DNA from 4 places in the Paenibacillus sp. GCM10028914 genome. Region 1 is predicted to be linked to each of the others. Evidence: riboswitches for the same ligand, from Rfam matches in the RefSeq annotation. Region 1 holds a riboswitch; each other region holds the start of a gene.
What was found. Region 1 has a riboswitch for ZMP and ZTP ahead of ACFQV5_RS10520 (bifunctional 5,10-methylenetetrahydrofolate dehydrogenase/5,10-methenyltetrahydrofolate cyclohydrolase). Riboswitches for the same ligand answer to the same signal wherever they lie in the genome.

Region 1 (7,306 bases):
TAGGTACCATAATGGCGACGTGAAGCAGCGACAAGTTGATTCCTCCTTAGCCCAAAAATGTAATCTTTCCTTAGTATTGCCAAAATTATTACCAATACATAGATCGTAAGACCAAAAAAACGCAAAAAGAGCCCGCTGTTGGCAGGCTCCTCCGGTTATTTCCATATATAGTTCGCGTTCAGTCTCAAACTGAGAATCAGTATAGCTTAATTTTGGCGCTTTTGTCAAAAGAATTATGAATGAAAAATCTGAGATGGGGAATCACTCTTAGGTGAGGAGTGATAATAATGATTACCCGGAAAGTCACCGTTTGTGTTACGCTGTTCGCCTTTCTAATCATCGGGGCAGCGTTGATGGACAGGCATATTAACCGAATACATTACCCTGAATCAAACCTAGAGCCATTTAGCTATACAGATCATTTAAACAATCGCAGCCTAAAAGAAACAAACAATGGTGCCGCGTCCTTTTATCCGCGAGAATACATCAGAATCATCCGTACAACCGAGTAATTCAGGCCCACTTGATTACAGACTTTTGAAAGCTTTAATGAAGCTGGCTGGGTTATCTTTAACCGTATACGAATATACACCTAGCTTCGTATGCAGATAAAGAAATCCACCCGTTTCCCCCATCTTACGATAAGACACGTCAAACACATCGGTTATCGGAAACTCACGATACTGAGTTACGATCTTATCATTATACAAATATAAAGTACGGTTTTCCTCAATCGTTCTTTGTTCCGTACTTCCAACTTCTCTCCGGATTTTATAATAGGGCTGTACAGCTAACCACTCCATATTTGCCCTCCTGTTCGTAAGTTCAAGAATGTAGTCTCAGGGTATTCGTACTTAGCAATCATTGTAGCATAATCTTAATCAATTCAAAATTTTCATATGAAAAGAAACAGCTACTCATCCATACAGGATAAATAGCCGTCTCATGATACTTACATTGTTGTTACGTTTAATTCACGGTCTTCTCCGCAGCATCAACCGTATGCTTCAGTAATGTAGCGATCGTAACCGGCCCAACACCACCGGGAACAGGAGTTATCGCACTTGCACGCTCATAACAAGCATCGTAATCACAATCTCCGATATTGCCTTCATTGTATCCAGCATCCATAATAACTGCGCCTTGCTTGATCCAATCTCCTTGAATGAAGTTAGGTTTTCCGACTGCCGCCACAACGATATCCCCTTGGGATACCAGTTGGTCTAAATTTTGCGTTCTGGAATGACAAATGGTCACGGTAGCATTCCGATTCAGAAGCATCATTGACACCGGCTTTCCGAGAATCGGACTTCTGCCTACAACGACAGCGTGCTTTCCTTCCATCGGAATCTGGTATTCGTCCATAATTGCCAGAATAGCTGCTGGCGTACAGGAAGGAAAGGCTGCCTGCCCAAATGCATTTTGAGCAAATCCAAGCATGGTAACACCGTCTACATCTTTTTCAATCGAGATTGCTTCAAAAGCAGCGCGTTCATCAATATGATGCGGGACCGGATGCTGAAGCAATATACCGTGAACAGACGGATCATTATTTAGATCACGAATAACGTTAATTAATTCTTCCGTAGAAGTTGAGCTTTCCAGCACTACACGTTTGGAATCGATCCCGAGTCTCTTGCAGGCATTCCCCTTCATTCGAACGTATGTCTCTGAGGCAGGGTCATCACCGACAAGTATAGTTGCCAAACAAGGCGTAACTCCATTCTGTACCAATTGTTCGACACGCTCTTTCAATTCCTCTTTAATACGATTTGCGACTTGATTACCATCCAAGATCAATGGTTCATTCTTCATGTTTACCAGCCCTTTCGACAAGTTATGTTTATAAAACACAAAGAGGTAAGGAGATTCTTCGAGAATCTCCTTACCTCTGCCCAGGCGTACGGCTGTTATCTATGTGCTCCCTCATGGTGTTCCATGCTACGCCAGTTACACATAGTGACTTTTGTTAAATATATCACGTTTTGAAGCAATGCGCATCTATCTTTGGGATGTTATTATTCTTTTTTTCGGCGGTTGAATCGATCCATCACTTCTAGTGCTACGATAAACAAGACGAATAAAATGAACATGGATATAGATCTGTAATAGTCGATTAATCCGAACTGGGGCGCGATCCCGGCAGTGATGCCGACAATCACTATGCCAAGCACAGATAGCTTCCAACCTCTAAACATGATGCACGACTCCTCACATTTAAGCTTTCTGTCACTCATTATACAATGTTCTCCAGCAGAAGTAACTTCTTCTCCGTACAAGAAAAAAGCTCGCCAGCAATGCGGCGAGCTTTCTATATCTACTATTTATTTTTCAAACTCAGTTCATCCAGCATTTTATCATTAAACCCAAAGAACCAGGTTAATGCAAATGCTATTGCCATGGCTACTATGTTACAGAGGATATAAAGTGGAAGCTGGCTATTCAAGTAAAGGAGCGTTCCTGGTATAACGGTGACTGCCATACCAGTAGCTTTAAGCTGGAATAGCGATGCCATGAATCCGCCTACACCCCCACCGATTAAACCCATAACAAACGGCTTAACATAACGCAGGTTGACACCAAATATAGCTGGTTCTGAAATACCCAATAATGCGGAGAACGAAGACGGGAACGACAACGCTTTCAGCTTCTTATTCTTCGTCTTCATGCCTACTGCAAGACAAGCTGCGCCTTGAGCAGCCATCGCGCTTGTGACGATTGCGTTAAATGGATTGGCTCCTGTCCGCTCAAGTAATTGGATCTCCAAAAAGTTAAAGATATGATGCACACCCGTAACGACAATAATCTGATTAAGGAAGCCAATGAGAAGTCCTGCCAAACCGAAAGGAAGTTCTAACACGAACGTTGTTGCGTTCAGAACGATTTCTTCAACTGAATGGAATACGGGACCAATCGCGAATAGTCCAAGAATAATCATGACAACAAGGGTTAAGAATGGTGTTACGATCAAATCAATGGCTTCAGGAATTCTCTTTCTAAGAAAACGCTCAAATTTCGCACCTAGTAATCCCATAAAAAAAGCTGGCAGAACGGACCCTTGATATCCAACAACCGGTATAAATCCAAGGAATATAAGTGCTTCTGATGACCCATTAGCTACTTCATAAGCATTAGGTAATGCAGGATTTACAAGCATCAAGCCTAAGACAATCCCGAGGACCGGACTACCGCCAAATACTCTGAATGCGGACCAAGCAACCAAAGCAGGCAAGAACGCAAATGCCGTATCCGTTAGCACCTGTGTAAAGAGCAGGAAGTTCGGTGAAATATCAGCTGGTGTTGCACCAAACCACGCAAGCACCTGTTCTTGTGTCAGTAACCCCCGAAGTCCCATAAATAATCCTGTTGCAACCAATACGGGGATAATCGGAACGAATACGTCACCGAAAGTACGAATTGCACGTTGAAAAGCATTCCCTGATTTCTTTGATTCGCTTTTTAACGCCTCTTTACTTGTGCTTTCTAATCCAAGGTTTTCGACCTCTTCAAATATTTGATTAACCGTACCGGTACCAAAGATAATCTGATATTGGCCCGAGTTAAAAAAAGCGCCTTTAACCTTCTCGATATTCTCTACCTTTTTCTGATCAATCTTCTTCTCATCGTGAACCATAATACGAAGCCTTGTTGCACAGTGAGCAAAAGAAGCAATATTCTCTCTCCCGCCAATTGCTTCTACTACTGATTTTGCAATATCATGATTATTCGCCATTCTTCCTTCTCCCCTTTTATTATTAGTCTACTGCTTGTGCAAGATCCCATTTTGTCATTGTCATATGTGCACTGCCCTCTTCAGTGAAGAAGCGAATTTCCTCGCTGCCTGATTGCGGAAATATCCTGCTCGTGAATACCTCTTCGCCATCATTTATAAAAACCTCAACAGAGGATGTATCTACAAAAAGGTGAAATTTAATGTTCTCACTATCCAACCTACACGATCTAATCGCATTGTTTGTACCGTCACTCAGATTGCCAGACTCTGCGCGATTTAGCGTTATTTTTTTGTTGGTTTTATCATATCGAATGATCGTCTGCTCTTGCTGACTCGCACGAATGACAATCCCAACCGCAGCAGCCTTCACAGCACTAAACTCGCATACCATTTCGAAGGTTGTACCTCTTACTCCCTCATAGGTTCGAACCTCATTCTCGATCATATCTTGTATTACAATCGACCGCCCCCGAAGCTTCTGCAATTCCGGTACAGGCTGTTGAATCAGTTTTCCATGACGAATTTTAAGCTCCCTCGGAATCGTTAAGCAATGCGCCCATCCATGGGAATCCGTTGGGTAAGCAACCTCAGCCTGACCCATCCAAGCTATCATTATCCGGCGTCCTTTCTCATCAACCATCGTTTGAGGTGCATAAAAGTCAAATCCTCGATCCAGTTCCTCAAACTCTCCATGATCCAACTCCAAGGTTTTTCGATCTAGCGGCTTCCCGATTAAATAACCAGATTGATATATATTCTGAAATCTGTCTTGCTCTGGAGTTAATCCCTGTGGAGAAAAGATGAATACCCCCTTTCCCTCCAATTCAAAATAATCAGGGCATTCCCACATGTATCCGAAATGACCTAGGTTTGTCTTGATCTCTCCTTGATACCGCCATTCTTTAAAGTCAGAAGATTCATACACTACTGCTGCTCCAGTTAAATCTTCTCTTTGGGCACCGATGACAAAGCGATACATATCATCGTCTTTCCAGACCTTAGGGTCACGAAAATGATCGGTATAACCTTCGGGAACATGGTCTACAAGCGGTGTGTTCTGCTTGTTTATGAAACCCTCTTCATTCATTATGGCCAAGCATTGATAGGGACGCCGATTCCATTTGCTATCTCGTGTATTGCCTGTATATATCAAATGTAATTTATTATCTTTGACAATCGCACTACCCGAATAAGCACCGTGGGAATCTATTGGATCCTTGGGAACGATGGCGATGCCTTCATTGTGCCAAAATGCTAGATCCTTTGACTTGGTATGATACCAATATTTCATTCCATGATAAGTACCCAAGGGAAACCACTGATAAAATAGATGATACTCACCTTCATAAAATGAAAATCCGTTGGGATCGTTCAATAGGCCCATGATAGGCTGGACATGAAAAGTCTGTCTCCATGGACATTCGTTCACCAGATCAGTTAAAGCGGTAATCTCTTCGGGAGAAGCTTGTTCCAGAAGCCTGTATTTTTGTTCTCTGTTCATTTCTTCTCTCCTTATGAAAATCTGTTAATTAAAACTATATTATGAAAAAACAAGGAAAAACGGAACCGGTTCCAACTTTGTTCAAAAAAATGAACTCAGTTCCAATGGCTGATGTATATCCTGTTTGGAACCGGTTCCAAGGTTAGTATAAATGACGATATTAAACTTTGTCAACACTTTCGCGATCCATAAGTTCATAACCTAGAACCGTAAGCGCTTCGACTGTCTCATCATTAACCAACTTAATTATCTGTCTTGCTGCCAATCGCCCCCCCTGCATGTATCCATATTTGACTGTGGTAAGCCCAGGGTGAATCACTTCAGTGATGTCATATCCGCCAAAACCTGTTACCGATAATTGCTCTGGGATGTGAATTCCTCTCATAAATGCTGCCTTCATAACGCCGAGCGCAATATTATCCGTAGCACATACAATCACAGAAGGCGGATTCTCATCAAGAATAGCTGAAGCCGCGATGACTGCGTCAGACATTTTAAATCCACTTTCATAATATGTAGCAACAGCTTGAGCTTGCTCGTTTAACGCGCTTTGAAAGCCTTGTTTACGTTGAACACCTACAGCCACATCCATTTCAGTTACGCCCAAATAAGCAATATGCTTGTGTCCCTTATTCAGAATGTAGCGGCCGATCTCGTATCCGGCTGCATAATCATTGTAAATGATGCTGTGAACCTCTTTATGTTGTTGTCCAAGGAATATGACCGGAATCTCAATCTCCTTAATCGCCTGCATGTGAGCTTCTGTAATTTGTGTAGCGAACAGGATGATGCCAGATATTTTTTGTCTTGCTAAATCATATAGAGCTTCGATTTCACGATTTAAATCTTGACTTGTATTAACGATAAGCAGCTGGTAGCCATGTGCTCGTAGCTCTTCATCCATACCCGTCACTGTTTGCGAGGCCGAGAATGAATCAAGCCGGGGAATGATGGCACCTATCATATTCGTCTTTTTTGCCTTTAAGCTCTGTGCGAAAGTATTTGGGGTAAATCCCGTTTCTTTAATCACTTGTTCGATTTTACGACGAGTAATATCACTGACTGAACCACCATTTAAGTAACGAGATACAGTGCTTTTTGCAACGCCTGCAATTTTGGCAATATCTGCAATTGTACTCTTCATTTATAAACACCAGATATAGAGCTTGAATCTATTCCCGCTTCTCCAATAGAAACTCGCATCCTCTTCGGAAGACTGTTATATACCAGGTCATAGGAATGATCGATCATATCCTGCAGATCAGAAATCGTTAAAGAACCATCTACCGTGACGGTGTTCCAATGTTTTTTGTTCAAATGATAGCCCGGCTGTACAGCGGCGTGCTGTTCACGAAGATTCGCAGCGATCATTGGATCACACTTTAGCGATATACTCGATATCTGTTCCTCTCCTGATTTGGAGATTAAAGCAAACATTTTACCGCCAACTTTCATAACGAGCGGCTCTGGACCGAATGGATAGTCCTCTGTAGCGCCTATCTTTGAGAAGCAATGGGTAAGTATTTCGCCATGCATTAAATTATTCTCCTTCATCCTTCAATTTCCCTTAAATATATCATGTCCAAAGGATCTAAGAATAGTTTTACACATTAAATGACCAGTTGATAATTAAATGACAACTTTATTTGTATATTCTAATAGATTTCCATACTTTTATCTGGGATAATGTGGGATAGAATCTAGAATCAATTACATAATTACGGATTAGGAGGATATTTAGGATGAATGATAAACGTATCATTACGACTGAAGATTTACACCGTATGCAATGGGTGAATGATCCGGTCGTTTCTCCGAAAAATGGAGCGGTAGCCTATGTTCTAAAAAAAGTAAGTCCAGAGCATGATGGGTACCAATCACATATCCAGCTGATCGATGGAGATCGGGAGGTTTCTTTTACTGCGGGAGAACAAGATTCAGCTCCTGCTTGGTCCCCTGATGGATCACAGCTTGCATTTCTGCGAAAAAAAGGAGATCAGCGTCAAGTTTGGATCATTCCAGCGCATGGGGGTGAAGCTCATGCCATTACGGATATGAAACATGGGGTTAAC
Region 2 (7,306 bases), on a different contig from region 1:
AAGAAGTATTCCGTAATTACTCCCAAAGATATTGAATGGGTAGAGAAATTATTTTTAATGTGTGAAGAATCGTTTAATGCTCTAAATTCACCCACATTTGTAATGGGCGACTTTAAAGCAGATAATGTGCTGGTTCAACGATCAACCGAGGACTGGATGTTAGGTGGAATCTTTGATTTTACAACTGGGTATTTTGGCGATGGCATAGCTGACCTACCAAGAATAGTTATCATGTATATAGATGAAGATGAAGAAGAACATGCCAAGCTATTTATCAGAGAGTATTTCAATCGTTGTGAAGACAAAGAAGCCTTCAATGCAAGAATTAAAATTCATATGCTTCATCAAAGAGTGTTGGATTGGGGATGTGCCAAGGCAATTGGCGAGGTAACTTGGGATGACACGATGTCCTTTTCGGAGTGGGCTGAAAAATATACGGAATTTGAGATCTTATAAAGCTTAGTATGAATTCTTTTCGAAGAAGGTGCTGACATCTTATAAGATTATATTCATGCATCGGGCAAACGCCCTCGGTCCGGCAGGGGGGATTTCAGAAAGCGAATACAGCCGGACAACATTACACTGGCTAAGTCTGGCGATCCGTCGCATTCGCGCCTTAAGCTAGTGAGGGTCGTGAATATAAAGACGTTAGCTGAAACCATTGCAATGTTGATTAAAGAAAGTGGTGAGATAGAAGTAGTGGAAACCAAATTGTATTTTGTTAGACACGCAGAGTCTGGATATGTAGAAGGTAAAGAAAGAACCAGAGGATTATCAGAAAAAGGAAAAGGAGATTCACAAACGATACTAGAAATTTTTAAATCGGTACACATAGAGATTTTTGTCTCAAGTCCTTACATGAGATCAATCGAAACGATCCGACCAACATCAAATGATCAACATAAAGAGATAACTATAGAAGAAGACTTACGTGAAAGAATCATTGGTGAATTTACCTCAGTTACGTTTAAGGAAGCAAAGCATCGCGTATTTGAAGATATTGATTATTCTTTCCCAGGAGGAGAGTCTAGTAAAGAGGCGCAATTGCGTGCAATTACCGTCATTGATAGGATCATTGAAATTCATCAAGGAAAGAAGATTGTAGTTGGAACACACGGTGATATCATGACATTGATATTGAATTACTTTGATAAACAATATGGGTATAGCTTTTGGGAATCGACTACAATACCTGATATATACAAATTAAGATTTAAAGATCGAGATTTAATTGAAGTGACGAGAATGTGGGAGTAAATTCATCTGTGAGAATCGAAGATTCTCGTCTTATAACAACACATCTACGCTTCGACCTTCGCCCTTGATCCGCAAGATGGGAGTGCAGTGGAGGATTCAGCTCACAACCCTGCGAGGCTAAGTTTTCGACCCGGCGCTAAGCGCCTTAAGCGACGTTATGTGAAATCACAGTAAAGTACATATGATAGCGACTTAAGGAGGTCTGTATGATAACCACAATCTATATGGTTAGGCATGCTGAATCACCATACGATGAAGGGAATGAGAGAACAAGAGGACTTACCGCAAAGGGTAAGTTGGATGTTGAAAAAGTAACGAAGTTACTTATTGATGAAGGAATAGACATAATTATTTCAAGTCCATATTCTCGAGCCGTACTGAGTGTTGAGGGATTGGCTCAACACTTAAACTTAGAGATAGAAACTTTTGAAGATCTTAGGGAACGTCAATTTGCTTCAGATTATATTATTGATCTAATGTCTAATATTAGAAATAACTTCTACAACCCTGAGTATGCACTACCAGGTGGTGAATCTAACGCAGATTGCCAGAATAGGTCAATCGGAGTGCTCAAAACCATATTAAAAGAACACCAAGGGAAGAAAATTGTTCTTGGAACACACGGTCTTGTAATGACTTTGATGATGAATCATTTTGATACTAATTATGGCTTGGAGTTCTTAGATCAATTAAAGAAACCGGATATCTATAAAATGCAATTTGAAGATCTAGAATTAAAAGAAGTAATCAGAATGTGGAAGGAATGTGACATTACATAAAATCGAACAAGCCGCCGCGTTCCCTGGAGTAAAGTCGAGGAAGTATATGCCGGGACATATCGGCACCACCTAACTGCATCGTGGCGATTTGCTACGCAGCCTTAAGGTGGGGGACGTCGTGAACACGGTAACGTTATAAGAAATGATCGCAAAGGGCCATTAAAAACAATTTCATGTTCGATATATTGATATCTCTAAATTGTAAGATATAATTAACTTCAAGAATATGGTATGTGTAACTGGCGAGAACGTAGATAACTACGGTGGAGCACATACTTCATATGCCGTTCGCCTGGGCAAAGTATTTGGTCTTATGAGATCAAGTACTTATTTTATTTTAGGAGATGGTCTGGGTGAATAGAACAAGGAATGTAGCGGTATTATTGTATGAGCATGTAGATGGTTTAGATTTTTGTGGAGCATTCGATGTATTTGCTACCGCGAGCAATTGGGGAAAGGATTTTAATACTTATACTGTGAGTGAGAAAGCTGGGTTAATAAATACGATTAGTTCGTTTGCAGTTTCCCCTAAATATAATTTTAACGATTGTCCTCAACCTGATATTTTGGTTATCCCTGGAGGCATAGGATCTAGAACAGAAATGAATAATGAGGTTTTAACATCATGGATCAATAGTATTTCTAAAGATACAGAACTTGTATTATCCATTTGTACGGGTGCGCTATTGTTAGCAAAGGCAAATCTGTTAAGTGGACTAAAGGTAACAACGAATAGAAGGGCAATGGATTTATTAGCACAAGTGGCACCTAAGGATTGTGAAATAATAGATGACATCAGGTATATAGACAATGGTAAGATAGTGATGTCGGCTGGTGTTACTGCTGGAATTGATGCTTCTCTCTATGTTGTATCAAGACTATTAGGAGTAGAGAGAGCAATAGAAACAGCATCAAGATTAGAGTATATATGGAATCAGTAACTGACCAAGAAGGGAATACCTATCCAAGCCAATTGTATGGACCAAGTGTTAGCGCACTTGGTCTTTATTAACTACAATATGCGTATGGGGATTGTTCAGAAAATTTTGAGGGATTATTTGAACTAGATTTAGAGAAATTAATATCTGGAGAGTTCAAGTGATTCGGATATGCGGAAAGTAGTGAAAGTAATAAAACCATGCATAAGTGATATAGATTATCAACATAAAGCAAACACACAATAATTCATATAACAACATATACATGCATAATAGCCTTGGCTCGTAGATACAAGAAACGTTATAGGAAATCAGCATAGAATCGAAAAGTACCTATGCCAACCACAATGGGAATGTGGAATGAAGTTAAAGTCAGTTAATTGAGAAAGCGTTGATTAACAAAGAAAGGATGATTGTTAAAATGCGTAAATGGTTTTTATCAGGATTGTTACTCGTATTTATATCATTAATTATAGTTTGGATAACACAAATGTATGAAATATTAGTTTTCTTTAATATGTCACTAGGGATGATTAGTCTAGCAATAGCCCTATATATTCAAATCGGATTAAAGTGGTTGTATAACTATAACGAGTTTAGAAACAATCATAACGGAGCAGATTACCAGGAGAAGAATCGATTAAAATACAAGTTCATAATGTTTGGTTTTCCTAATATAGTGGTTGGAGGGATTGTAAATGAGGTTTTTGATATCTGGCCTTGGAATTAGCTGAGAAGAATGTTGGATTTCCGTTATATGAAATCGGAGCACTTACTAAGGAGGATTTATGATGCACATAGAAACCTCGAGATTAATAATTAGAGACCTCATAATGAAGGATTGGACAGATGTACATATATATGCGTCTAATCCTAAAGTAACAGAATATACGATTTGGGGACCAAACAATGAAGATGAAACTAAAGCATACGTCAATGAACAAATTGAAAAACAACAAACAATTGACCGAACCGATTTTGAACTTGCAGTAATATTGAAAGATACGAATCAATTAATAGGTGGATGTGGATTTTATATTAAAGAGTTAAATGCAGAAATCGGTTATTGCTTTAATCCAGATTACTGGAAAAATGGATATGCAAGTGAAGTATCAAAAGCAATGTTAAAGTTAGCATTTGAAAAATTCAAAGTACATAGAGTTTATGCAACATGTCGTCCAGGTAATATTGGATCTGCAAAGGTTTTAAGTAAAATTGGAATGAAAAAAGAAGGCCATTTAAGAGAACATATATGGGCTAAAGGGAAATTTCATGATTCATATTTATTTTCCATTTTAGAGAATGAATATACAGAATAGTGCCTTAGGAGATGAGAATGAACACTCGATTAATGTCTACCGCATTTCTATATTATAATGACAAAATTTTGATGATGAAACGATCTGCAAATAGGAAGCTTGCCCCAGGATTATGGACAGGAATTGGGGGACATATCGAACCTGATGAGATGAACAATCCCGAACTTGCTTGTATAAGAGAAATATATGAAGAAACTGGAATTGAAAGTGATCGATTATCTGATAGTATAAGAGACTCTAAAATTATTATCAAAAGAAGTCATCCTCATCATACGACCAACCCTGTGAGGCTAAGTCCTTTAGGAGCGGTCGCGTAAGCTTTACAACAAAAATTAATGAACGGAGTTTCAGAGATGAATAATTTATCTGTTCGCTTTGAAATAGAAGAAGTATGTAAGAAACACAACATTCCGAAATACAGATTTTGTGAAGTTAGTAAGAATCAATGGAGAAGTATTTTGAATAATATTGAAGATGCTTTTTTAATTAAAACTCATTATACCCAGGGCTTACACTTGGGATTCAATAGACTCAAAGAACCCAATTTTAGTTTTGGTTTAGTTAATGCAACTTATAAGTTTTTTGAGTATTTTGATCAGGACGAAACTATTTGGTTCATTGCTGAGGACCTTCATGACAAGATGTGGATCTATGAAGGGGAAAGTAGTGTGATTTTTAATCAAGTAATTCCAGAGCTATATCATCTTAGAGATTATTATTTAGTATCTAAGAAATATAAATGGCTTTTTAATGAGAATCATAATGGAATATGTGTCTCAGGAGAATTGATTATAGATAGAATGAAGGCATTCGTTGAAGATCATAGTCAAATGATAGTAATTACTTGAATGTGATTTCGAGGAATAAGCAGAACACAAATGCATGAGCTCTGATAGATTTAAGAACGGAATATTGGTTGCTCTTGGTGATCATGATTAAAAACAGTGTTGTAAGATGTATCATACATCGGCTAACACTGTTTTTTTGTTGTCAAAACTCTTTTTTCTGTACATAGATAAGCTTTAAAAGTTAGATGAAGTGTTATGAATATCAAAAACACTCATTTTTTATTCAGTTTTAATTAAGAACTATTTAATGTTTATCTGCTAAGTTACTTATATCACTTACGGCAGACCTTTAGTGCTGTCGAAGTACACATAATATGTAGTCGTTTTTTACTGACTGCGGAGAAAAGGAGACTTTGCTATGGGAAATTGTTTTCGTTGGCGGCGTATGTTGTCGCTAACACTAACAATGGTTATGTTGGCGGTCCTATGGGTGAGTCCTGCAAGTGCTGCAGAAACAACTGTAGATGAAGCTGATGTTGTTGATATTGTCCTCAGCGACGATGGTATCACTGTAGACGGTGAGGCTGCATCCAAGGATCCGGAAGCACCAGTTTACGTCGGTGGGGAGATTATTTATTACCATGACCAGGATACGTATGAAAGTGGAAATCCCTACGGGGAGGGAACAGAAGATGAGAAGCATACCGAAGAGGAAGCTGCGCTACATACTTCTGTAACGATTACTAAAGAGGGCACTTACAGAGTTTCTGGTAAGCTGTCATATGGTCAGATTTCGGTTGACCTCGGCAAAGATCGCCGGACAGACCCTACGGCTGTTGTAAACTTGATTCTCGATAATGCAGATATCAACTGCACCATTGCTCCAGCTGTAATTTTTTACAATGTATATGAGGCTGATGAAGCTTGGACTGCTTACGATAACGGAGATACAGAAGAATACACAGCTTCTGCCACTCAGGATACAACGGATGCGGGTGCCAATGTAATTTTGGCTGACGGCTCTGTTAACAATATTAGCGGTTCTCATGTAGCTCGTATTTACAAAGACAATGATCAGAAAAAGAAAAAGTATAAGTATGACGGTGCATTCTACTCCGTTCAGTCAATGAATGTGAATGGTGAAAAACTGGGCACTGGCGTATTGAACTTAGTAGCTGACAACGAAGGTATGGATACAGAAATGCATCTAACCATCAATGGCGGTAAGATCAATATTCAGTCTCAGGATGATGGTATTAATACGAATGAAGATGGTGTCTCTGTTACTACGATCAACGGCGGAAGTCTACATGTGGTAGCAGGATTGGGATCTGAAGGTGACGGAATCGATTCAAACGGATATCTAGTCATTAACGGTGGTGTGGTTATCTCTCTAGCTAAGCCTCAATCAGACTCTGGCCTAGATTCCGACAGTGGTAGCTATATTAATGGTGGTTATGTAGTAGCGACTGGTTCCACTATGGACTGGGCTGAAAGTGACTCTGAGCAAGTGACAATGAACCTTCAGTTTGCTTCTTCTCAAAACGCAGATGAAGCGATTATTGTTACTGACTTAGATGGGAAAGTAGTATTTGCTTATGATCCTGAAAAGGACGAGTCCTCAGGTGAAAACTACCGTGGTTACCGGGGTGCTGTTATCAGTAGTCCTGAATTTCAGGTAGGTCAGTCGTACAACATTTATGTAGGCGGGGATGTTTCAGGTGAAGAAGTAGACGGTCTGTACGACGTTTCAACGGTAACGGGCTTCTCTAAAGAGGCGACTATGCAGCAGTACACTGGTACCAATGTGGGTATGGGAGGTCCAGGCGGTGAAAGACCTGAAATACCTGACGATAGTCAAAGACCTGAGCTACCTGATGGCGAAATGCCTGATGGTGAAAGACCTGAACTACCTGATGGTGAAATGCCTGATGGTGAAAGACCTGAAATACCTGATGATAGTCAACGACCTGCACTGCCACCTGATGGCGAAATGCCAGGAACAAACGACGAGAGCTCTACAGGTCAGGCGTCCACCGTATTTTACATGACGGATAAAGTCAATGCTTTCTCTGGTGTTGCTGATTTTAAAGCTAGCTCTATGTTTACTGATGTAGCTGCAGATGCATGGTATACTGACGATATCACGAATGTAGTTACTAACGGTTGGATGAAAGGTATGTCGAGTACTACTTTTGGTACTAATAAGAACCTGACTCGCGGAA
Region 3 (7,306 bases), on a different contig from region 1:
AAAATCCGTTATTCCCATGGATCGATTTCTGGAAACGGACCATACCGGGTGGGATTAAAGATGGAGCAGGGCTGGGTATATGCAGAAGGGTTAACACATTATGATAAAAGCGAGACAGAGCGCCTGATTTTGGCTGGTCATGACAATCAAGGCAAACTGGTCGTTGCTTTGCACCTGAGCCGTGAGCCCTTTTAAAGAAAGAACAGGAGATGAGAACAATGAATCAACGCATACTGGTTGTATTACCACATCCGGATGATGAGGCCTTTGGCTTATCTGGTACGTTGGCCAAGCATATCCACAATGGCAACCATGTCACATATGCATGTTTGACACTTGGTGAGATGGGGCGCAACATGGGCATACCGCCTTTTGCAAACCGGATTACTCTGCCATCCGTTCGTAAATTGGAATTGGAAGAGTCATGCCGTGCTATAGGGATCCAAGACTTGAGATTACTCGGCTTTCATGATAAGACGATTGAATTTGAAGATCCTAAAGTACTGGATGGAGTAATCGAAGCTTTGTTGACAGAAATTCAACCTTCACTAGTCTATACCTTTTATCCAGGTTATAGTGTTCATCCAGACCATGATGCCACTGGTGCGGCGGTCGTTCGGACGATTCAAAAGTTACCGGAACAAGATCGGCCAACCGTGCATTGCATTGCTTTCGCAAAAAATTGTGAACAAGCAATTGGTAAAGCGGATGTGGCAAATGATGTGACAAGTTTTATTTCGCAAAAGATGAATTCCATTAAAGCTCATCGCTCACAGTTCCAAGCAGCTGAATTATTAGGCAGCAAACAACTAAGTCCCGAAGAAATTAATAAACGATTCGCTACAGAAACATTCTGGACGTATCGATTTTCATAATTTTTTATAGAACGAAGTTATGGCTCTATCGCTTTTATGGCGATGGAGCTTTTTTTTATATTATTTATTAGAAAAACGATAAGTTTATATTTATATTAATGGTAATTTATAGTAATATATTGGCAGACATTCATATAGATGATGAGATTTATACATACGATTATAAGAATAAATTATTAACGATAAGGAGAGCTGAATATGGCATTGAAAATGGACAAAATATTTGTTAACTTGCCGGTTAAGGATCTGGGTAAATCGATGGAATTTTTTACGAAAATCGGGTTTGAATTCAACCCTCAGTTTACGGATGAGAACGCAACTTGTATGATGATCAGTGATCATATATTTGTAATGTTATTGGTTGAAGATTTTTTCAAAACCTTTACGAATAAAGAAATTTCCAATAGCGCAGCAACAACAGAAGTGATCCTTGCTTTATCAGCTGATAGCAAAGAGCAAGTGGATGAAATCGTAAATAAGGCTTTGGATGCCGGTGCAAGGAAATCGAACGATCCTATAGATCACGGTTTTATGTATAGTTGGAGTTTTGAAGATATAGACGGTCATTTATGGGAAGTTATGTATATGGATCCAAGTATGGTGGGTTAACAATAATAGATTAAACCAAAAAAACATCGCATAAGAGCGATGTTTTTTGGTTTATGAAAGATATGCTTACGTTTCAAAAGTCTTGGTCTCGTATAATATATCCGAACCCCAATTCAATTTCGTTGAAACCCGAAAGGTGTTTGGATTGATATTTAATCGGTCTCTTCCCGCCAACTATCAGCATATTCTGGTTCTCCGCAGAAGCGTCGGAGGGGAGTGAGAAAGATTTAACGTATGGAAATTGATGACTTATGGTCGTGTAAATCGCATTAATCATAGGGTCATGTTCGCTTCTTCCAATAAGATTGACTAGGATAAAGCCTTGAGAATCGAGCTTTTCGAATGCGATCTTAAAAAATTCCCATGACACCAGATGGTGGGGAGTGCCCTTTTCAGTAAACGCGTCCAAAACAATATAATCATAACTTTCTGGAAGTTCAGCTTCGAGTATTTCCCGGCCATCACCAATGGTGACATTATCCAGGGTATAACCAAAATATTGACGACTTAAATTAACAATGGCTGTATTTAGTTCAGCTACTTTACAGCGTTTGTGGGAGAAATAACGGGGTATGGTTCCGACTCCATGTCCGATCACAAACATATCTTCGAAAGAGGGATCATTCAATTCCATGAGATGAATGATCGCTTTCGGGTATTCAAATAAAACCCGCTCCGGTTGATCCAGATCAATTGCTCCTTGGATTGCCTCGTTATAGAACTGCATGACGCGAAAATGACCTTTCTCTCCGAACAGCTCGGTTGTGTCTAATACGATAATTTCTTGATTGTATTCATGCTCTATATGCTGTGTATGCAACCCAATGTACTCCTTCAATGAACTAAAGATAGATTCATAGCTATGCTCTTTATCCGAAGACGTAAGAACGGTAGCAGTTATCGGGCTTCAAGCTCCACCATGGCTTGCTTGCCACTAAGTTGTATACCTGTTTTTTTATGTCCAACTTCTTTTAAATCTTGAATCAGCTCTTCAAGTAGAGCCTTAGCTTTAGGTCCTTCCTTACCCTGAACTCGGACAACGAGTGAGACAGAATGGCCTGCACGTAATAGCTTTTCAGCCTGGCTTTTTTTCGTCTCATAGTCATGATCTTCAATATTTGGCGTCAACCGGATCTCTTTCAGTTTGGCAGGTTGTTCTTTCTTACGGGCTTGCTGACGCTCCTCTTTAACGGCCCCGGCTGCAACCAGACGACAGGGAGGAGGACTGCTGAATAAGGATGTGCATACAAGATCCACCTTTAACTTTCTAGCCATCTCAAGGGCTTCTTTTGTAGAAACAATGCCTAAATCCTCACCGTCTATACCTGTCAGCTCTACTTCTAGAGCTTTTATTTTCTCATTCTTAATCATGACTTCATCATACCTCTCGTTCTAAACTTTGTATTTATCATACCTTTCGTCAGTTGCGATATCAACAAACTCGAACTAGAGAACAGTTCTATACTATACCTGTACTTGAGATGTCCGTCATTGCTTCCGAGAGATAAAGTTGTATATAATGGAACAATCTGAGGAGAAAATACTTCTTCGGATGAATAGTTTTTTCATCACGAAGTAAGATGTTATAATAGAAAAGTAAAATTTATAAAGAAAGCGGGAACATCATGGGTCGTAAATGGAATAATATCAAAGAAAAGAAAGCTTCGAAGGATGCAAATACAAGTCGTATATATGCAAAATTCGGAGTCGAAATTTATGTAGCAGCAAAAAAAGGTGAGCCGGATCCTGAATCAAACCGAGCTCTGAAGGTTGTTCTAGAAAGAGCAAAAACATATAACGTACCTAAAGCAATTATCGATCGTGCTTTGGATAAAGCAAAAGGAAGTTCAGAAGAAACCTATACGGAGCTTCGTTATGAAGGATTTGGTCCTAACGGGGCTATGGTTATTGTAGATACGCTCACGAATAACGTGAACCGTACGGCGTCAGATGTACGTTCTGCCTTTAACAAGAACGGCGGAAATATGGGTGTAAGTGGATCAGTTGCGTATATGTTTGATGCGACTGCCGTTATTGGTGTTAAGGGCAAAACATTGGATGAAGTATTCGAATTATTGATGGAGGCCGATGTTGAGGTTCGTGACATTATGGAAGAAGAAGATGCTGTCATCGTATATGCAGAACCAGAACAATTCCACGAGATTCAAGAAGCTTTCAGAAATAATGGTATTTCTGAATTTACGGTCGCTGAATTAACGATGCTTCCACAAAATTATGTGGAGCTTCCAGAAGATGCGGTACCACAGTTTGAAAAATTGATTGATGCTCTTGAAGATTTGGAAGATGTACAGCAAGTGTTCCATAATGTTGACTACGAAGACTAGTACTTTTCAACACGAAATAAATGACAAATGAAAAGCTGATGTGTGACTGGCGGAGCATGGGGAACCATGAGGGAGCACATTAGTAGCAGTGGCCGTACGCCTGGGCAGAGGTAAGGAGTTTATTTCTCCTTGCCTCTTTTATTTATCTGCAAATGAAGTTAGAACAATCAGATAAAGTGAGGGATAAGGCGATGTTACAATCTAAAAAGATGCTATTGCTTGGTTCAGGAGAACTGGGGAAGGAAGTAATTATTGAAGCGCAGCGTTTAGGGGTCGAAACGGTTGCTGTTGATCGTTACGCACATGCACCTGCTATGCAGGTAGCAAACCGCAGTTATGTTATTGATATGCTGGATGAGAAGTTGCTGAGAGAAATTATTGAACAAGAGAAGCCGGATCTCATTGTCCCGGAAATTGAGGCGTTAGCGACATCGGAATTATTGAAGTTGGAGGAAGAAGGGCATCGAGTGATTCCAACAGCACGGGCAGCGAAGCTGACGATGGATCGCGAAGGTATTCGAAGGCTCGCTTCTGAGAAGCTTGGTTTACCAACAGCAGGGTACAAATTTGCGGATACCTATGAAGAGTTTGTTCAAGCAGTCCACGAGATGGGTTTCCCTTGTGTCATCAAGCCGCTTATGAGTTCCTCGGGTAAAGGTCAAAGTGTGTGCCGTGAGGAGAAGGATATTGAGCAATGCTGGAATATTGCTATGGAAGGCGGGCGAGTTCAGAACGGACGGGTCATTATTGAAGAGTTTATCCGCTTTGAATCTGAAATTACATTACTTACCGTCCGTTCCGTGAGTGGTACTAGCTTCTGTGCTCCGATTGGTCATGTTCAAGAGAGCGGTGATTATATCGAATCCTGGCAGCCTCATCCCATGACAGAGAAGCAGGTCCAAGAAGCTAAGCATATTGCAAGAACAATTACTGATGAGCTTGGTGGTTATGGTCTATTTGGCGTTGAATTATTTTTGACACAGGATAAAGTGTATTTTAGCGAAGTTTCTCCTCGGCCTCACGATACGGGGTTAGTAACACTCGTTACACAAAATTTATCTGAATTTGCGCTTCATGTCCGTGCAATCCTAGGCTACCCTATTCCGGAGATCTTGTTGTTGTCTCCAGGTGCCAGCAGACCTCTGAAAGCAGAGCTCGAACTGGAAGACTATCGAATTACGGGTGTAGAAAAGGCTTTAGCTGTAGAGAATACGCAGGTACGTGTATTTGGAAAGCCGGTTAGTAAGGTTGGTCGGAGAATGGCTGTAGCTTTATCAACAGCGGAATCAGTCGAAGAAGCACGAGCTCGTGCTAAGCAAGCGCTGGATGGACTATCGGTGGAGAAAGCATAGATATTAAGAATAACGAGATCCGGGAATGAGTTGCAAACGACAACTTATACCCGGCTTCTTTTTTATATTTAGAATCAAATGTTGTAGAATAGTATTTGGAGCAGTTCAAGCGAGGGAAGGGATATACAAATGATTGATAATGAGTTTGATCGACAAGTTCAGAATTTAATTTCCAAAGGTTATCCCGAGATAATGGGACTTGAAGCAGAAGAGTTTATGAAACAAATCGAACCACTTAGAGAAAAAACCAAATTTACTGAAGATAAATATGAAGAGCTAGGCCGTATTCCCTTTGTTATCGTCATAAAGAGTGACTGGATGAACGGGGAAAGGGCCATGCAGCTTGTTGAACGACAAAATAAAAAAGGTTTTAGTGTATTGGATGCAGAAGAGGTCCAAAGATTTAAACCTATTGAAGGCATAGAGCTGCCCGGCGGAATGGCATATCTGGTTATCGATATCGATACTGGAAAAGAAACACGTAATATTACACCTAATGAAGCTATCCAGATTATCAGTAATGAGAGTAGATCACCGCTCACCTTAGAGGAGGGGGTTGCTCTTATTACGCATTATCCTGATATTTTGATGAAGAATAATGGGTTTTATTTGCTTGGCTCCCGGTGTGGTGACAAGAGAGTTACCGCTTTATGGATAAGTGAAAATAAGCCTAAGTTGGGATGGTGCTGGGCAGGTAACCCTCACACATGGCTAGGCTCCGCTTCTTGTAGCCTAAGAGCTGGAATTTAATATCCATATTATTTGGTATACGAGAGGATAAGACGCACATGCAGCAAAGTAAAGTAGATATTTCTGGCGAAGGTGAAGTGCTTCTGAGCAAACACTCTGACCAACATTGGAGACGTCGTAAGGTTGAACTTGAGAACTGGACCAACAGGACAAAAGTGCGTAAGGAGGGAAAAAGGACCACAATATTTGATGGCGTCGATGTAGACACGGAGATTTATCCAGCACTTAGTAAGCTGAAGCAAATAGGGATACAAACGGAGTATTCTTGCGCTGGTGTAAGTCCTTTGGATGAGCCCTTGGATCACTCACTATATGCCTATATTACTTTTATGGATGGAGCTTACGCAGAAAAATTTGCTGGAATTATTGTGAATGTAATGAAGAATCGAGCCTTATTGACTTATGAACCGGGGAGAAAAAGGTACGACGTGTCTTCTTTTTTCATAGGACATAATCGAACTTTTTGTTTCTTAATAGATCATTGTGCTGCATTGATGAATAATAGATAGCCAAGGATATCATATAAAAACGCCGTGCTCAAATTTGCTGAGTGCGGCGTTTGTTGTTTGAAAAGCTAATTTAAGCTCTTTGTATGGCGAGGATAGGGGATCCGGAGCCCTGATTTCATAGAAAAATAGTGTGATCATAGAACCTATCATTTTAGGGCGAACACCCTAACTCAAATGAAGCTACATACGCATATCTTAGAATAAGTGATTTCAAAGGGATTGCTGTATATGAGGAGAGGTTTTATGAAAAAAAATTTTATAAAAAGACCTTTCAATTTAAAGGATCATAATAAATGGATCAGGGAACAAGTGATAACCTCAATAAACAAAGAATTATTACCTGAAAAAAATACGATGCATGATTATCAGTCCAGTATACAGAGTGAGATAACATTGTTAAGAGATAATCAGCAACAAGGTATCATTAATAACAAAATCATATATAAAACGTTAAACCTTGTGTTATTAATACCACCTTCAGAGACAATAACAGGACCTTATGAAATATTGCTTGAAGAGCAGCTTAGATATTTAGTTAAAAATGTTTATCTCGTTAAGTATGCACATGAATTAGCCAATCATTTATCCCAAAATGAAATTGATCTTATTCTGGTTATTAACAGAGAGGATACACTTCCATTCGAAATTGCTAAAGAATTAAGAGCTACCAATGTGAAAAAAGCTGTATGGCAAACAGATCAAACAGGCGCGACAACTTCACATATAATAATGGCTCCGTTATTTGACTATGTATTCACACAACTACCCAGCAATATTTCAGCTTACCAGCTTACTCGTAACGCAGAATGTCATTATTTACCCTTTGCTGTTAATACCAGCAAATTCTATCCCAAATTTGTGGCAAC
Region 4 (7,306 bases), on a different contig from region 1:
TTTAGCGTTCTTCACAACTTGCTGCGCATGCTCCTTGAAGGATGGTTCGAGCGCTTCACCCAGAGCAACTGCTTTGGATGCGATCACGTGCATAAGTGGTCCACCTTGGGAACCTGGGAATACAGCTTTATCGATCGCTGCTGCCCATGGCTGCTTACAAAGAATCATACCGCCACGTGGTCCGCGCAGTGTTTTGTGTGTTGTTGTCGTTACAAAATGTGCATGCGGTACTGGGTTAGGATGCAGACCTGCAGCAACAAGACCCGCAATATGAGCCATATCAACCATGAACAACGCACCTACGTCGTTCGCGATAGAAGCCAGTGCTTCGAAATCGATTGTACGCGGATATGCACTTGCGCCTGCAACGATCAGACGTGGACGGTGCTTGAAAGCCGCTTTGCGTACTTCGTTGTAGTCGATAAGGAACGTATCTTCCTGAACACCATAAGCAACAAAGTTATACAAAAGACCAGATGCATTAACAGGACTTCCGTGGGTCAAGTGCCCGCCGTGTGCCAAATTCATACCAAGTACAGTGTCACCAGGCTTCAATGCAGCCAAATATACAGCCATGTTCGCCTGTGCTCCAGAGTGAGGCTGAACGTTGACATGTTCTGCACCGAACAATTCTTTTGCACGGTCACGAGCCAGATCTTCCACAATATCAACACGTTCACAACCGCCGTAGTAACGTTTGCCTGGGTATCCTTCAGCATATTTATTAGTCAGTACGGAACCCATCGCTTCCATAACTGCTTCACTCACGATATTCTCGGAAGCGATAAGCTCAATATTGCTGCGTTGACGTTTCAGTTCCAAATTCATAGCTTCCAGGACAGCCGGGTCTTGCTTACGCAAATTCTCCATCATTAAAGGTTCCTCCCCAAAATTAAATAATTATATGGTACATCATCAATCACAGCCCAAACTTAATCACATGCTGATGAATCGTTCTCCTGCTCCAACCGATACTTGGCCCTCTCCCCGCCGATTAGCTTCGGTCTCGTGAAAGCCGCAGTCACACGCGCCTCTCCGATATACCGGATACTTGGGCGAAAAGGTACCGCAACACGGCGCAGATGCATTCCAATCATCGTCTCACCGATATCTACGCCAGCATGAGCTAAGATACTCTCTGCAAGACACGGGTCTTTAAAACGGCGATAAGCCGCAGAAGCCATGGAACCGCCCGCATGCGGAACCGGTACAGCAGCAACTTCTGTTAGTCCCAAGTGTTCAAGCAATTCGCGCTCCACCACAAGTGCACGGTTCAAATGCTCGCAACACTGAAAAGCGGTGTAAAAACCATACGCTGTTTGTACTTCCATAATGGCATCCAGCACTTGATTAGCTGTTTCGAGCGCTCCACCGGTACCAATCCGGCGACCCACAATTTCACTAGTGCTCGTTCCAACAACCAGCACCTTGCCTGGTCCAAGACTTGCAGCCTCGGCTAACTCTTTCACAACTGTCACGGTTTGCTCTTTCAACGCATGATCAATCGGGTAATCTGTCATGTCACAGCCCTCCATGGAGTTCGTCTGAATGCAACTGCTTTATGCAAAGTTACCGTCATTCCTGGAATGAACTTACTTCTTCAAGTAACGTTCCTCGATCGCTTTAATCTTGTTCACTCTGCCCACATGCCGCTCACCTTGACTAAACTCCGTTTCAAGCCAAGCGGTTACGATTTCTGCTGCGAGTCCAGGTCCTACCACTCGTTCACCGAGAGCAAGCACGTTGCTGTCATTATGCTCACGGGTAGCTTTTGCCGAAAACACATCATGCGTCAGCGCACAGCGGATGCCCGGCACCTTGTTCGCTGCAATACTCATACCGATTCCCGTTCCGCAGATTAGAATTCCACGATCAGCCTCTCCGGAAACAACCTTCTCGCATACCGGAAGCGCGTAATCAGGATAATCTACCGAATCAGAACAACCACAGCCCAAATCTTCAACCTCATGTCCAAGGCTACGAATGACCTGTGAAATTTCTTCTCTCAAACGAATACCGGCATGATCTGTGCCCAATGCGATTTTCATATGAAAAACCCCCTAATAAGTTTCATCTTTTGTCTTTCGCATTTTTGCAGAATATCGCAAAACGCGCGTACAACAACTTGTATCATTATAACCCAAATTGTCATCAAAAGACGAAAAAAAGAGCAGTCCGCGCACGTGAAATGTGCACCAAATGCTCTTTGCCCAGGCGACCGGCCGTATGTTTCCGGTGCTCCATCGTGGTTTCATCCACTTCGTCGCCAGTTACACCGGAATCCGTGTTTTTCCCCTTCATCTTAAATCAAACGCTGAGGAAAAGCAACGGATAATTTGCGTATATGTGATCCAATTCCTATTTATTCTCAAGATCCAGTTTGTCCAGTAAGCGAAACAACGCTGAACGGATTTCCGCTGCCGTTGCCTCATAATCCTCGAGAGAGCCGCCGAATGGATCGGAAATATCAAAGCTCGGAATCCGCTGTCTGAGTTCAATAAGTCTTACTTTATCCTGCTCCAGCAACTCGCCGCCAAGAGATCTCGTCATCTCCATCGACGCGAGAAGACTGTCCTGTTCTTGCAAATCACGAAGCACCCGCTCATCATTCTCAACGTATTCCTTTAACGTGTGAACTTTGTCCGCAGCATAGGGGAACTGACGAATCGCGTACTGCTTATGGGATAATGTCAATGTCAGAATAAGATCTGCCCATTCCACCAAATCTATGCTTAAAGGTTTAGATGTCAATCCATCCTCGATTTGCTGATCCCGAAGCACCGACTCCGCATGTGATGAAATCGGCATTCCTTCAATAGCTGCAACACCAGCAGAACGTACCTCAAGGGCGATTCCTCTCCCCTTGGCAAGTTTACGCAGCATACCTTCAGCCATCGGACTGCGACAGGTGTTGCCGGTACAAACGAACAATATGTTTTTCACGGTCTCCACCTCCCCTAAATTGTATACTTTACTGCCGTTATTGTATCAAAATATAAACATCAAACCAAATGCAAGCAGAATGACGCCGCCTAACATTTCTCCGTATTCACCAAGTTTGCTAGCTGCCTGCCGACCAATTGTCAGCCCTAAGATGGACATAAGCCCGCCAATAACACCAAATGAAATGACAATCGGCAGCATATCTTTCACAAACATCCCCAGCGAGACACCTACTGAGAAGGAGTCGATACTGACGCTGAGTGAAAACAGTAGCATGCCGAGCAGCGTTGTGGGATTTACAAACCCTCCCTCTTCTTTTCGAAAAGAGTTCCAGATCATATGTCCACCAAGAAGCACAAGGAGACCTCCTGCGGCAAACCCCGTAACTTGTCCGAGCAAAGCTCCAACATATCGGCCGGCAACCAGCCCGATCAACGGCATGATCATATGAAAAAAGGCGATCAGTAAACTGATCATCAGGATATGTCTCAGCCGGATACCTCTCATGCCAACGCCAATTCCTAATGAAAATGCATCAAGCCCGAGCGCCACAGCCATAATTAAGATGGTCGCGAGCTGCCCTGATTGGATTGAAGTTTCCAACATCTGAATTTCCCCCAAGTCCCTATGGTCTTGTACACCATATGCGGACAAGGGGCGATTCATACCTGATTTTGCATCGAGGGGGTCAGAGAGAAACCCGTCCTAATCATGCGGCCTCACCTAATTTATCGTGGCAGCAACCTCATTAATCCATTTCATCTGCTAGTAAAATATGATGGCCTGCCGCCTTAAGCAGCCGGTTCATCACTGCGGCGCCAAGGCCTTTCTCCGGGCAGGATTCAGCCAGGAGAAAGGTCGCGCCCTCTTCATCGAATTGGCGCAGCCCGGCGTAAAGCCGCTTAGCCGCTTCCTCAGGTGCGGCCAAGCTGCCGAGCGAGACGACGACGTCTGCGCGGTAGTGACCGATGTGCTCGTCGAACGACAGCACACCGGTCTTTTCTCCGCGCGCCTTCGCGGCGTCAAGCTCGGCCTGGATCTTGGCGGACACAGCGTCTGCCGTCCGCCCTTGTACGATGCACAGCGCACCTTTGGGTGCGTAGTGCGTGTACTTCATGCCCGGCGAGCGAGGCGCCGGGCTGTCAGTGCCACCGGCGCGCGTAAGCGCCGGGTCGCGCTGCACGCTTGCCGCAATGGCGGCAAGCTGCTCTTCCGTGACGCCGCCGGGGCGAAGCACCGTCACGGCACCGTCCTGGCCTACCTGCACGACCGTCGACTCGACACCGACCCCGGCGGGGCCGCCGTCGAGAATGCCGTCGATGCTGCCGGCCAGGTCCTCAAACACATGGCTGGCCAGCGTTGGGCTCGGCCGGCCAGAACGGTTCGCGCTCGGTGCCGCGAGCGGACAGCCTGCGGCGCTGATCAGTGCCAGCGCCACCTTATGATCCGGCATGCGGATCGCAACCGTATCCAGCCCAGCTGTCACGCGCGGGGATACCGCGCTTGGCTTCACAGGTAAGACCAGTGTCAGCGGTCCCGGCCAGTAAGCTTCCATCAAACGCCGCTCTGTATCATTCACACCAAGAACAAGATCCTCGAGCTGTGACAGATCGGAAATATGCACGATAAGAGGGTTGTCCGACGGACGCCCTTTGGCCGCAAATATTTGTTCCACCGCAGCAGTATTTCCAGCATCCGCGCCAAGGCCATACACCGTTTCGGTCGGAAAAGCTACCGTTCCGCCTGCAGCAAGCACTTCGCCCGCTTCCTTCAATACACGAGCATCCTCATCTGCGTTGCCCACCTTGAAAGAGTCCATATTGCTGGTTGGCATACTGTCGTTATCATTCAGGCATATCCGCCACATGGTTGTGACTGTCTTCCGTTCCTGAAGTTCTTGTCCGTGAATTCCGTTCTCTTCCCGTTCTCGTTCTCGTTCCATCGTCATCCCAAACTTTCTATATAGTAGATCATCCTGCAAGCAATCTGTTCAGCGTGCCAACAGAATGGATTGTGAATGTCTTCTGTCAGTTATCCCAAAAGAAAAAGCGCTTGTATCCTCCAGCCACGGGTAACCTGCAACAGGTCCTGCGCTAAAGAGAAAGCACTCTTCTACTTAAAATTGTATCATATTCCACCACGAATGACGACAATCATCTCTTCTTGGTCTATCACCCGCACTTAGCCATGGCTCTTGTTAGGTGAAGGATGCACTCATACATGTCTATTCTACTTAAGCAAACAGCCCTGTCATCCAATCCCAAATACCTGCGAACAGATCCCACAGGAAGAACCGCACTTCTGGTTCACTGGAAGCCGCGCTTTCTCTTTCTTCTGTCGCTTTATTGCCATCAGCTTTCGCCGAAACGGTACGCACTTCGCTTTCTGCCGGTTGAGCTGCTGCATCACCACTCCCTGCATCAATGAAGCATAGCGGAGGGAACAGCACACACCACCAGTTCTGCCCTTTCCCTTCACCTAGTGTAATCCGTACAGCTTCATATTCACCCGCCGGATATACGGTGCCACCATAAAGCTTGGTTGGAAACGGAACCATGCCCAGATCGACATCATAGTCATATGTAATCCCGCGCTTGGACAGCTCTTGCCCGACCAGCTGGCGAATTTCCGGCAGATGATTACGAGTTAATGCCCTGGCTTCTTCCAAGCTTTGCGGATCATTCAATTCCAACACCCACTCTTGCATTTGAGCAACAACAGCATCCCTTATTTCACGCTTTACAAGCTGATCGGATGGATTGTCCGAGTTAGCCAATATACGAAGGCGGATCGATTGCTCCGGAATCGGCCCTCCTGTTACTGCTGCGTCAATTCGTTGTCCTTCCCAAACCATTACGATCATAAATAATATGGATAAGAGCATGATCATTTGTTTCACAATAATACGGAGTGTCTCGCTATGCTTTCTCATTAGGCCAGCCGCCTCTCCTGATAATCTATGATGTCTATCAGTATGTCCGGCTGATGAGAGAGTTAAACGTGTGATTCTAGTATTTTGTAAAAAAGATAGACTAGTAAAAAAAAGCCCCGAAGGGCTTCTCTCACCTAACTTATATACTTATGGATCACCCAGGAATCTCCCCAGAATGACTCGGCTTCGCGACCGTTCTATATGTGTTTAGCTCGGGTAGATCTTCGTCGATCTCTTGTCCATACAGCTTCACACTCATCACCACGCCCATACAAGCCATATTGATAATGAGCGAGGTTCCACCAAAGCTAATGAACGGTAATGTAATGCCCGTCAGTGGCATCAGCCCGATGAACATACCAATGTTCTCAAAGATCTGGTACAAGAACATCGATACGATGCCAACGATCAGAAATGGACCCGCACGCTCCCGGCACTCCAAAGCGATCAGTACCATCCGGTGGATGAGAATAAAATAGAGCAGCAGTAGCACGGAAGAACCAATAAAACCGAACTCCTCAGCAATTTGTACAAAAATAGAGTCAGAATAGGTGTAAGGTACACGGCCAGTTTGCACGGAGGTCCCCTGCATATAGCCTTCTCCACTCATACCGCCTGAGGCAATCGCCAGCTTGGCATTTGCCGTGTGATAGCTGTCGTCTTTTGACGCCTTTTCCGGTACAAGCCACGGATCAATCCGAGCCATCCAGTGTGTGCGGATGTCCTTCTCCTCCATAAACGCCTTAATGTCATCATGATAATGTATATAGGCCTGAATACCACCAAAGACGGATCCTGCCACAAGCACTACACCAATCAGCATATGTGTTATTTTAACGTGACCAATCCAAAGTAAGCCGAGTAAAATGATGACATAACTGAGCGCATTTCCGAGGTCATTGATTGCCATGACGAGCACGAACGGGATAAATGCTAAGAGTCCAATGGGTATAACATCCCGAATAAAGGACAACTGCGGTTTATTTTTACGAAATAAAATGAAGGTTAGAAAAATGATCAGAACAAGCTTAAATACCTCGGCCGGCTGCAAACTGAATGAACTTAGTCGAATCCATCCCTTTGAACCATTTAGGGTCGCACCGAAGAACATGACATACGCAAGCAGCGCTAAACCGCCCAAATAAATATATACGGCATATTTTATTAACAAGCGGTAATCCAGCAGACTCATGCCAAAAAAAGCGATAAAACCGAGGATGTAGAACTTCAGCATTTTCGTATGAGAACCTTGAAGTTCAGGATCCCCGATAGTGACGCTGTATATCGATGAAATGCTTATAATCATCATGACAGCTAGTACAGCAACCACAACGTAATCCATTTTTTTAATGTTTTGAAGCATAGTTACTCCTCCTGCACCGAAAGAAGCTTCGATGCCATTCGCTATATAAAGGAAAAATTTAACACCTG

Region 2: linked by a shared signal. The riboswitch ahead of ACFQV5_RS17895 (DJ-1/PfpI family protein) and the one ahead of ACFQV5_RS10520 (bifunctional 5,10-methylenetetrahydrofolate dehydrogenase/5,10-methenyltetrahydrofolate cyclohydrolase) in region 1 are both predicted to bind ZMP and ZTP.
Region 3: linked by a shared signal. The riboswitch ahead of purT (phosphoribosylglycinamide formyltransferase 2) and the one ahead of ACFQV5_RS10520 (bifunctional 5,10-methylenetetrahydrofolate dehydrogenase/5,10-methenyltetrahydrofolate cyclohydrolase) in region 1 are both predicted to bind ZMP and ZTP.
Region 4: linked by a shared signal. The riboswitch ahead of rpiB (ribose 5-phosphate isomerase B) and the one ahead of ACFQV5_RS10520 (bifunctional 5,10-methylenetetrahydrofolate dehydrogenase/5,10-methenyltetrahydrofolate cyclohydrolase) in region 1 are both predicted to bind ZMP and ZTP.

The regions. Positions count from the first base shown of each region.
Region 1 is NZ_JBHTFO010000012.1:41,661-48,966, forward strand. It holds gene ACFQV5_RS10505 (Na+/H+ antiporter subunit A) at 1-34, opposite strand, end outside; gene ACFQV5_RS10510 (hypothetical protein) at 288-512, shown strand; gene ACFQV5_RS10515 (hypothetical protein) at 528-803, opposite strand; gene ACFQV5_RS10520 (bifunctional 5,10-methylenetetrahydrofolate dehydrogenase/5,10-methenyltetrahydrofolate cyclohydrolase) at 970-1,815, opposite strand; ZMP/ZTP riboswitch at 1,887-1,964, opposite strand; gene ACFQV5_RS10525 (hypothetical protein) at 2,019-2,198, opposite strand; gene ACFQV5_RS10530 (sucrose-specific PTS transporter subunit IIBC) at 2,321-3,733, opposite strand; gene ACFQV5_RS10535 (glycoside hydrolase family 32 protein) at 3,756-5,234, opposite strand; gene ACFQV5_RS10540 (LacI family DNA-binding transcriptional regulator) at 5,395-6,378, opposite strand; gene ACFQV5_RS10545 (MmcQ/YjbR family DNA-binding protein) at 6,375-6,770, opposite strand; gene ACFQV5_RS10550 (S9 family peptidase) at 6,977-7,306, shown strand, end outside.
Region 2 is NZ_JBHTFO010000017.1:78,097-85,402, reverse strand. It holds gene ACFQV5_RS17910 (phosphotransferase family protein) at 1-456, shown strand, start outside; gene ACFQV5_RS17905 (histidine phosphatase family protein) at 667-1,257, shown strand; gene ACFQV5_RS17900 (histidine phosphatase family protein) at 1,464-2,036, shown strand; ZMP/ZTP riboswitch at 2,262-2,341, shown strand; gene ACFQV5_RS17895 (DJ-1/PfpI family protein) at 2,381-2,977, shown strand; gene ACFQV5_RS17890 (hypothetical protein) at 3,396-3,704, shown strand; gene ACFQV5_RS17885 (GNAT family N-acetyltransferase) at 3,766-4,293, shown strand; gene ACFQV5_RS17880 (NUDIX domain-containing protein) at 4,311-4,610, shown strand; gene ACFQV5_RS17875 (DUF6756 family protein) at 4,647-5,141, shown strand; gene ACFQV5_RS17870 (S-layer homology domain-containing protein) at 5,500-7,306, shown strand, end outside.
Region 3 is NZ_JBHTFO010000014.1:26,420-33,725, forward strand. It holds gene ACFQV5_RS12840 (YojF family protein) at 1-195, shown strand, start outside; gene bshB2 (bacillithiol biosynthesis deacetylase BshB2) at 219-875, shown strand; gene ACFQV5_RS12850 (VOC family protein) at 1,074-1,484, shown strand; gene ACFQV5_RS12855 (spermidine synthase) at 1,558-2,322, opposite strand; gene infC (translation initiation factor IF-3) at 2,382-2,855, opposite strand; gene ACFQV5_RS12865 (YebC/PmpR family DNA-binding transcriptional regulator) at 3,110-3,829, shown strand; ZMP/ZTP riboswitch at 3,862-3,942, shown strand; gene purT (phosphoribosylglycinamide formyltransferase 2) at 4,021-5,181, shown strand; gene ACFQV5_RS12875 (DUF5701 family protein) at 5,311-5,931, shown strand; gene ACFQV5_RS12880 (hypothetical protein) at 5,970-6,440, shown strand; gene ACFQV5_RS12885 (glycosyltransferase family protein) at 6,684-7,306, shown strand, end outside.
Region 4 is NZ_JBHTFO010000008.1:60,857-68,162, forward strand. It holds gene glyA (serine hydroxymethyltransferase) at 1-873, opposite strand, end outside; gene ACFQV5_RS06800 (TIGR01440 family protein) at 933-1,520, opposite strand; gene rpiB (ribose 5-phosphate isomerase B) at 1,593-2,048, opposite strand; ZMP/ZTP riboswitch at 2,202-2,284, opposite strand; gene ACFQV5_RS06810 (low molecular weight protein arginine phosphatase) at 2,359-2,943, opposite strand; gene ACFQV5_RS06815 (manganese efflux pump MntP) at 2,989-3,549, opposite strand; gene ACFQV5_RS06820 (L-threonylcarbamoyladenylate synthase) at 3,692-4,891, opposite strand; gene spoIIR (stage II sporulation protein R) at 5,177-5,875, opposite strand; gene ACFQV5_RS06830 (FtsW/RodA/SpoVE family cell cycle protein) at 6,030-7,238, opposite strand.